Regions from separate parts of the Liquorilactobacillus sp. genome, predicted to be linked through region 2. Evidence: predicted binding sites of a transcription regulator. Region 2 holds the regulator's gene; each other region holds the start of a gene.
What was found. Region 2 encodes Rex, which represses fermentation and respiration genes when NADH is low (regulators of the CRP and FNR family bind a similar motif). Its sites were predicted from a motif close to TTGTGAANTANTTCACAA; they were not measured.

Region 1: the regulator Rex is predicted to act here: its motif matches at 1,660-1,677, upstream of ABF682_RS07120 (YagU family protein).
Region 3: the regulator Rex is predicted to act here: its motif matches at 1,769-1,786, upstream of ABF682_RS06360 (GntP family permease).

The regions. Positions count from the first base shown of each region.
Region 1 covers NZ_JBDNTS010000011.1:5,154-8,443, reverse strand. Annotated here, with positions in the region: gene ABF682_RS07125 (gamma-glutamyl-gamma-aminobutyrate hydrolase family protein) at 1-719, opposite strand, end outside; gene ABF682_RS07120 (YagU family protein) at 1,082-1,621, opposite strand; gene ABF682_RS07115 (Ldh family oxidoreductase) at 1,944-3,032, shown strand; gene ABF682_RS07110 (chloride channel protein) at 3,230-3,290, opposite strand, start outside.
Region 2 covers NZ_JBDNTS010000004.1:50,550-53,839, forward strand. Annotated here, with positions in the region: gene ABF682_RS03090 (ABC-F family ATP-binding cassette domain-containing protein) at 1-1,233, opposite strand, end outside; gene ABF682_RS03095 (redox-sensing transcriptional repressor Rex) at 1,462-2,118, shown strand; gene ABF682_RS03100 (lysostaphin resistance A-like protein) at 2,163-2,795, opposite strand; gene groES (co-chaperone GroES) at 2,972-3,256, shown strand.
Region 3 covers NZ_JBDNTS010000009.1:35,401-38,690, reverse strand. Annotated here, with positions in the region: gene ABF682_RS06365 (glycerate kinase) at 1-384, opposite strand, end outside; gene ABF682_RS06360 (GntP family permease) at 400-1,707, opposite strand; gene ABF682_RS06355 (LytTR family DNA-binding domain-containing protein) at 2,008-2,457, shown strand; gene ABF682_RS06350 (LiaF transmembrane domain-containing protein) at 2,461-3,162, shown strand; gene ABF682_RS06345 (ABC transporter ATP-binding protein) at 3,190-3,290, shown strand, end outside.

The sequences.
Region 1 (3,290 bases), on a different contig from region 2:
GCAACTTCGATCAGCTTTTGGAATATCTGATTCGCACTTTGAACGCTGTCAATTAACATTTCCGGATGAAATTGCACTCCTAAAAAGAATTCAAAGCTAGCATCTTCTAATGCCTCAACTACACCATCAGAAGTCGTCCCCGAAATCTGTAAACTCACTGGCACAGATTTAACTAACTGATGATGAAATGAATTAACAAGCATACTATCTTTTTGAATAGTTCTATCCAACAATGAATTTACTGTAATTCCGATCTTATGTGTTGGAATTGGTGGATCTTGAAGCTGAAAATGTCGTATTGTATGTTCAGCACGATAAGAAATATCCTGATATAGTGTTCCCCCTCGATAAACATTAATTATTTGTGCACCACGACAAATGCCCAATACCGGGATTTTCTTAGCTTCTGCCGCCTCAAGCAGTGCAAATTCAAAATCATCTCGCGCCGGAAAAATTGCGCCGCATTTCTGCTGAATTTCTTCGCCATAATTAAAAGGATTCACATCCTGTCCCCCCGAAAGAATCAAGCCATCTATCGCGGCAATAATTTGCTTAGCTGTTTCAGCTGGACTTGTTGGTAAAATTAGCGCAACTCCGCCATTGTTATTTACAGCTCTAATATAGTCATTATTTACATACGCACGTTGATATCCTGGAAATATTCCCCTCTGATCTTTGATAATGCTTCCTGAAATGCCAATAATTGGTTTTTTGATCATATTTTTCCTCCAATCGAATTCTATAAATCGCTCTTTTTTATTATTGAATTCAAAGGTTCTAATTTCTTTTATTATAACAAAAAAAAGATTACGACAACACACAACAGAATTTGGTATTATTCTGAGTATAAAAAAGTGCTCCATAATAATTAGATTTTTGTCTAACTATTATAGAGCATTTCAAAAGTTAAATTTTGATTCAGTTCCTCTATTTATTCCCTGTAAACGTGTTTCATAAGTCAAAACTCTCCGTCCAACTTCGAATTACTCATAGCAAAGTACTCGCTATGTTCGTAATTTCGAGTTAGTACCCAAATTTTCCCGACTTATGGCACACTCCCAACTCCCATGGACCTTAGTAATTATAAATTCTCTAACTTGTTTTTCTTCTCATTTTTCGCTAAACAAACTGCAACTGCATAGATTGACCATGCCCAAACAATATGTCCGAAAAATTCCGAAAAATGTTCGTCGAATGGTTGGTTCCAAGCAGCTGGAACAGTTCCCATTGCGGGCATAATAATAATATGAAAAGCAACCCAGATTACAATACCATATGCAGCTCCCTGCCACATTGTTGTTTTCTTCCAATACTGTGCCAAAAAGATGAATAATGCCGCAAAAACAATTGAAAATGCAAAATGAATAATTAGTGCAACAAAATATACTTTTTGATCCGTAGAATAATAAACAAACGCATGAACAGCTTTTGAAGACATTCCAAATTGTTCCAATAAATGCTGTGGCGGATTCGTGGCATTTCTAGCCAAAGTGCGCGGAGGTAAAATATTCTCCCACCCGATTTTGACCATTCCTGAAATCATACCTGCAATAAAACCATACCATATACTCTTCCAAACAATTGTTCTAAAAGGTATCTTTGGTTTTGACAAACTCAACATTCTCTCTTCCCCCTTCTTACAGTTGATCATCATACTCCTTGTGAATTCTTTGTCAAATATATCATGTGCAATAATCTCTTATTATTAGCCATGTTTATTTCTTAATAACCAGGTAATATATACAATTTGCTCATATTGACACATTTTCATTTTACATTACGTTATTTCCAGCTAATCCCGTCTCATAAATTCAAAAATGTAATTTCTCCTGTTACTCATAAAATATCCCCACTAACTTCACAAATCCTTATCTTAGATACATCTTTTTTATGCTAGAATGTCAATATAATTCTCCTAATTAAGAATGAAAGGTTGATTAATTATGATTAAAAAATATGATAGCAAAAAAATGCAGCAACTTGTCCTTAAAATCTATGAGGCTTATGGCTTTTCTGCTGCTAATAGTGAAAAAATCGCACATACCTTGATTTATACTGACATGCACGGGATTGAATCACATGGCGTCCAACGTATGGCGATGTACGATAAGTTCATTCAAAATGGTAAAATTAAGATTAATAGTATTCCCGAAATTGTAAAGGAAACTAATGTTAGTGCTGTTATTGATGCTCATTTTGGAATTGGTCAATTGAATGGTATCTATAGCATGGAGCTTGCAATCAAAAAGGCAAAAGAACACGGAATTGGGATTGTGACTACAAAGAAATCTGGACATTATGGAATAGCTGGATTCTATGCAAATATGGCTGCAGAAAAAGGATTAATTGGAATGTCTTCAACCAATTCTCGTCCTGGCATGGTGCCAACCAACTCGACTCAGCCATTCATAGGTACTAATCCAATCGGCTTTGCAATGCCTGCTCATCCACATAACTTCATACTTGATTTTGCAACCACTACTGTCCCACAAGGGAAAATTGAAGTCTACCGCAAATTAGAGAAAGATCTTCCTGCATTTTGGGTAGCTAAAGATGGTGTTAATCCCATCCATGATCATACCAATAATCAGGATTTGGACTTACTTCGTGTTCCCAAATCAAATGTTGGCCTGACCCCACTCGGAGGTATTTCTGAATTGACTGGCGGTCACAAAGGGTTCGGACTAGGAATAATCGTAGAAATCTTTACTTCGATCCTTTCGCAAGGTGATGTCTCATCTGAAAATGATGGCAGTAACCCTGAAATCGGCCCTTGTCAAAGTTTTATTGCAATCGACCCTGCTATTTTTGGCAATAAAGAAGCTATCATTACTCGTTTTTCTGATTACCTGCAAGAAATTCGTGAATTACCCGCTGTCCCGGGACATACAATCTATGTTCACGGCGACAAAGAACAAATTAGTTATCTTGATGCGAAAGAAAATGGAATCAAAGTCGACGATGCTACAATTTCTGAGATTAAGTCGATTGCAACACGACTAGGAGTTTCTTTCGAGGAATACTTATCCTAGATTTAATGTTGAATTGAGTATTTTAAAATTAAATACAAGGTGATTTTTGCCTTATGACACACATTTATTTGTAATAGAACAGAAGGGTCTGGGTCAAAAGTTAACTTTTGACTCAGACCCTTCCTACATTTAGCCAAACCCTAATTTTAAAGATCTTGAACTAATGATTGCTTTTTTTTGCTAAATGTGTTCATAGATCAATATTCTGGAATTAGCTTTGAAGCTGCAATTGCCAATGCAACACCTATTCCAAGTGGT
Region 2 (3,290 bases):
AGTCTTTTTAGTATGCAAATTTCTTAATTCCTGATCGTAGTAGCCTGTATCTACATTTGTTCCAAACGAATATTCTCCACTGATCAGAGGGACTTTACTGAGGATGCTTTTCAATAAGGTTGACTTGCCAATCCCATTGCTGCCAACGATTGCCATCATCTGATGTTTTCGTAAATCAATATTGATTGGACCCGAGATGGGATTGTTTCCATAACCGATAAAGGCATTATTAACAGTTAGGACAATATTGCCACTTTGCCGATCCGCGGTGAATTGAAAATGAGGTCCTTGTTGTCCGTCAGTGGGCCGCTCTATGCGCTTGATCTTTTCAAGCTGTTTTCTGCGACTTTGAGCCCTCTTTGTTGTTGATGCACGTACAATGTTGCGTGTAACAAAATCTTCAAGTTTTTCAATTTCTTCTTGTTGTTTTTCATATTGTTTCATTTTCTGTTGAAAACGTTTTGCCTTTTCTTCAATATAGGAAGAGTAATTCCCATGGTAATGCTCCGCCCCACTTGGTGTGAGTTCACAAACTTCCTGAGAGATTTTGTCAAGGAAATAGCGGTCATGTGAGATGATTAAGAGAGCACCGGAATATGATTGTAAATAGCCTTCTAACCAGCCTAAAGTCTGGATGTCTAAATGGTTTGTTGGTTCATCCAATATTAATAGGTCATTTTTTTCTAACAATAGTTTTGCAAGTGCTAATCGAGTTTTTTGTCCACCAGACAGGGTTCCAATGATAGTTGAAAAATCCTTCTCATAGAATTTAAAGCCGTGAAGAACAGCTCGAATTTCTGATTCATAGCCATAACCGTTTGCTTCTTTGAAGTTGTGCGATAGCTGGTCATAACTGTCAAGAAGTGTGTCATACTGTGATTTTGATTGGGTAGAATGATTAAAGTTTGCAATTGCATTTTCTAGTTCATGCAGTTTGACCTCCATTTTCATTAAATCATTGAAAACAGTAAGCATTTCTGCATAAATACTTTTTGAGGAATCTAAACCGTTCTCTTGTGCAAGATAGCCAATTGTCATTTTTTTATTTTTTGTAATCTGACCATTATCAGGCGATTGCAAGCCAACAATCATTTTAATTAATGTCGTTTTGCCGACTCCATTTCGCCCGACGAGAGCAATCCTTGAGCTTTCCTGAACATCAAGGTTAACTTTTTGGAAGAGAACATCACTTCCAAATAGACGCTCAACATTTTGTACTTGAAGTAAAATCATAAAAACACCTCTTGAATATTAAAATTAATAGCAATTATAATCTTTGTGAAACTTGGTAAGTAATTGCTCATTCTATTGCATGTGAATGTATTTTAGTGTAGCATGAATACGGTAAAATATAGTGTACAACATTATTGCTTGTGAAGATAGTTAAATACGTAACTTCACAAGGAATGTGCTATACTACATAAAAAGACTGAATCATTTATTAATGAAGGGAGACAAACAATGGTAACATCAAAAATTCCTCACGCGACAGCCAAAAGACTGCCAATTTATTATCGTTACTTGCACTTCTTATCGGATGCAGGCAAACAAAGAATTTCATCAACCGAGCTCGCAGATGCTGTTAAGGTTGATTCCGCAACAATTAGAAGAGACTTCTCATACTTTGGTGCTCTAGGAAAACGAGGATATGGGTATGATGTGGACAGCTTGCTTGCTTTTTTCAAGAAGACCTTAAAGCAAGACCAGTTAACAAATGTAGCACTGATTGGAGTTGGTAATCTCGGGCATGCGCTCTTGAATTATAATTTTCATCAGAGTAATAATGTGCGTATTAGTGCTGCTTTTGATATTAATCAGGATATCACTGGAACAATTCAAAGTAGTGTCCCGGTTTATGATATGGCTGATATGAAGGAGCAGTTAACAGTTCAGCAAATTGAGATTGTAATTTTAACCGTTCCATCCAGTGTCGCTCAAAAGGTTACAAAAGAGCTTGTTGATGTTGGAATTAAGGGAATACTTAATTTTACGCCGCTTAGAATTACAGTTCCTAGTACTGTTAGAGTTCAGAACGTTGATCTAACAAATGAATTACAAACCCTAATTTATTTCCTGAATAAATTTGGTGATGAAGCTGAAACACCATCAGAAGATTAACAGCTAAAAATGCTTTGCTAAAGTTCTTACTGCGGTAAGGCTTTTTATTTTAGTTGAAGTGCAACAACCAGAAGATTCATAAGTATATGAGTAATGATTGGTGCTTTAATATTGTGAGCCTTGTAGTATACAAAACTCAAAACTAGTCCTAAACAAGCATAGGTTAAGTAGTGCCCGTCAGCATGAGCAATGCTGAAAAGAATACTTGAGAAGAGTGCAGCTCCCATTGGATTAATAAAGGTTGAGAGGTTACCGAAGAATACTTTGCGAAAAATAAATTCTTCCATTACCGGTGCAGCAACTATTACGTATATTAAATAATAAGGATAGTGAGCGATAATTGTCATTATTTGGCTTGTATTTTCGGAGACCGCTGGTTGATGTAGAAAATAAATTTCAGCAAGCATTGTTACTTTTTGGACAAGAAAAGCTAGAATTGTTCCCAAAATACCTAATAATAGTACTGAAGTCAGGGAGCTTTTTTTTGAATCAATATGGTTCGCAAACGGAAATTTCTGGTTAAGGTAGAACATACAGAATATTCCTGCAGTTCCCACAATACTAGTTGTGATGAACAGCAATAGATTACTTTTGCTTACTGTAAAAAAAAGATTCGGAAATAGCATGACAACAAGATATGTTACGAGTAGTACGAAAGAATTTTTTCTGATATTCATAGTTAGCTCCATTCACTTTAATAATAGGTCTAGTATAGCATATATTAATTTAGCACTCTTGCAGTTAGAGTGATAAAAAACTTGCATTTTTAGCATGAATTGATTATAGTAATAGTTGTGATTAGCACTTGAACTAATAAAGTGCTAAAAGCAAAACAATATTGGAGGGATATACAGTGCTTAAACCTTTAGGAGATCGTGTTATTTTGGAAGTTCAAAAAGATGAGGAACAAACTGTTGGCGGTATAGTGATTGCTAGCAATGCTCAAGAAAAGCCACAAACAGGAAAAGTGGCAGCTGTTGGTGCAGGCCGAGTTTTAGATAACGGCGAAAAGGTTGCTTTATCAGTCAAAGTCGGTGAAACAGTTTTGTTTGATAAATATGCTGGCACAGAGGTCAAATACGAAGAAAAAGGGTATTTGGTTGTTCATGAAAAAGATATTGTTGCAATTGTAGACTAAAGATTATTATAAATCGACTATGAGGTGAATTATT
Region 3 (3,290 bases), on a different contig from region 2:
TTCTTCCACATTGTGATCAAGAGCGTCAAGAATTAACTGGCCTGTTCCAAAAGTAGTTGTAATTAGTGGGTTGGCTGTTGTCTTATTAATGTAGCCAATCCCACTTGCTTCGGCCATTTCAATTACAGCAGTTTTAGAATTTCCAAGCAAGCCATAATTTGCAGTTACTTTTTTCCCGAGAGGGCCGGTGACTTCCTTCGAAATAATGGTACCATTTGTAGCATCGACGAGAGATTGGACAGTTCCTTCGCCGCCATCAGCCATTGGGACAAGTTCAAAAACGGCTGTAGGGAAAATTTTCGAAATGCCTTTTTTTATGGTCAAAGCAACTTCTTTAGCTGTTAGACTTCCTTTGAATGAATCTGGAGCAATGACAAATTTCATGTTTAAAAACCTCACTTAAAATTTTAGAAAACCAAAAATAATTGTTGCAGCTACCATAGCTGTAAGTCCTATGATAGACTCATAAAGGATACACCGTGAACGTTCTTTGATGTCCATATGCATTGCATTTGCAGTGACATGAAAATAGTTACCATGGGGAAGTTGGTCAATTACGATTGCTCCTGTATGAACCATAGCAGCTGCAGCAAGCGGAGTAACTCCAAATCCTAGGATTGCTTTTGAAAATGATCCTGTTGCCAAGATAACACCTGTTGAAGTCGAAGCAGAAGCTGCTGCCATTAAGATTCCTGATAATGGTGCAAGTAAAACACCTGAAATATGGCTAATTTTAATCAAATTAATGATTTGTTCTGGTAAGTTTGAAGAGGTAATGGTCGCTCCAATTGTACCAGCACCGATTAAAATCAAAACAACATCCGTCATTCGATTTATCCCAGAGGCTGCATATTCACGAATTTTATTGCTCTGTTTCATAGCAATCGTACCAATAATAGCGGCAAAGGGGAGTATGTAGAGCGCATCTAAGTTTAAGTTAGTTAGAAAAGTAATATGGAGAAGGGAACCAATTGGATTTAATAATAGCAAGACAACCGCTACTAAGGGAGTTACAAGTGCAGTTTTCAAAGTTGGCAATTGTTTGAGAGATTTTGAACTACTAGGTAATTCAAAATCATGGTCTGTGATCATCGTCCCTTTTTTCTTAAGCAAGTTTGCGATGAAAATTGTCATTGCAAGTGCTAAAATGGCAGGGATTAAATCAGCAACCATAACTTGACTTAACTGCAGGTTGAATCCCTTTGCAGCAGCAATTGTGTTGGGATTAGGCGAAATTATGTTACCTGCTTTTCCACCTCCAGAAAGCGCGATTAGTAAGGATAACTTTGAGATATGCATGCGCTGTCCGACTTCTAGGGCAATCGGTGCAACTATTAGAACAGCGACAGGGATGAAAACGCCAACGGCTGTAATGACCATTGTGGCTAGGGATAATGCAAAAAGTGCAAAGCGATCACCTAGTTTAGTGACAATTGCGCGGGCAATCGTATCAGCGGCTCCTGATTCCATCATGACGCCGGCTAACATTCCTGCTGCAAGGACACGTAAAACTGTGCCCATAACACTTTGTGAACCTTGAATTAAAATATTAATTGTTTGGACTAGGTTTGCACCACCAAGTAAGGCACCGATTATGGCACCTAAAATCAGTGAATAAACAGGGTTAACCTTTTTTAAAATTAAAATAATGGCAATCGCCAAACCGATTAATGCAGCCCACCAAGAAATCGTAAGAGAGGAACTCATTTAAAAACCTCCTAATTGTGAAAAAAGCATCAAAATAAACAACAGAGTACATTGTACTCATATGTGATAATAATTACAAGCCCTTTTGTGTGTTGCTGGATAAGTGTTTGTAATAAAATATATGCGTTAAAAGTACCTATTTATTTTTTATTTTTATAAGCTAATTTAATCACAATTTTTTAAAAAGTTAAGTCGATGTTATTAGAATAATCACTTTAAACAAAAAAAACGACCACTTGCGTAAAATCAGTTTACCTTTTTAACGACATATGGTGTACTTAACTAGAAGGGAAAGAGCGTATGAAGATTAGAGTAGAAATTGATGAAGCGGTTGAAGAAACTGAAGTGGTTATTCGGGCTGCTAGACAAACTGATGATATTAAAAAATTGTATGAAGAAATTTCAAGAAAGGTTATCAACAAAAAAATTAAATTATTTCAAGGAATAGCAGAATTTCACATAAGCAGTTCTAATATACTCTTTTTTGAAACTGATGAGAGAAGTGTAAATGCACATACAAAAACTGATTTATTTGAAACACACTTAAGATTGTATGAGCTTGAAAAGTTGTTACCGCAAAATTTCATGAGAATCTCGAAATCAGCAATTATTAATTTGGATGAAGTATACACGCTAACACGTAGTTTAACAGGAAACTTGGTTGCGTTTCATGAGTCTTATAAGCAAATATATGTTTCGCGAAAATATTTTAAGGATGTAAAAAAAAGATTAGAAAGTAGGGAAAAATAAAATATGAGAGCAAAACGCTTCTTTTTAGGAATTATAATTTTGATACTTGCAATATTACTTGTTTCAACAAAATTAGAAATTATTAGCTTTCAGTTTAAATTTTGGACAATTGTATTGACTGTGTTGTTTATATTTTTATTGGTACAGGGGATGGTATACAGGAGAATTTTACAAAGTGTCTTTTCAATAGCACTTTTGGTAATCCTTTATGCCAAAGAATTAGGGATTGAAAGATTAGGAACATGGACGATTATTTTAGTTGCATTCTTAGTGAGCGCGGGGTTGTCAATGATCTTTAAATCATTTGGCAAGAATAGAAAATGGTATTGGAATTGGAAACACAAAATAAGTTCACTTGAGACGGATACCTCTGAAAAGAAAATAAAAATCAATGAGAGTATGTCCAGCAGTGTTAGGTATATCAAGGCAAACAATCTTGAGCAAGTTGCCATTGATGCGCGGCTTGCATCTTTAAAAGTTTATTTTGATAATGTCCAAATTGAAGGGAATGAAGCAAATATATTTATTAATGGCTCATTAAGTGAAATAATATTGTTCTTCCCTAAAGAATGGAAGATTTCTGTCAATATCAACAGTGTATTGAGCGAAGTTAATACTGCACAAGAAGAAGGAAATGTTTTTGAGAAGAAAATATATCTCAGTGGGAATTTGAATCTAGCAGAATTAAAAATTAAGTATATTTAATAACTATTTTTGGGAGTGAATGTTTATATGGGAATTTTAAAACCCTATTTGAAAAATAATTATCTATCAATAATTGGTGCCGTTATTTCGGTAATTGTACTTGCCGGAAGCACCTTATGGCAGCCTAA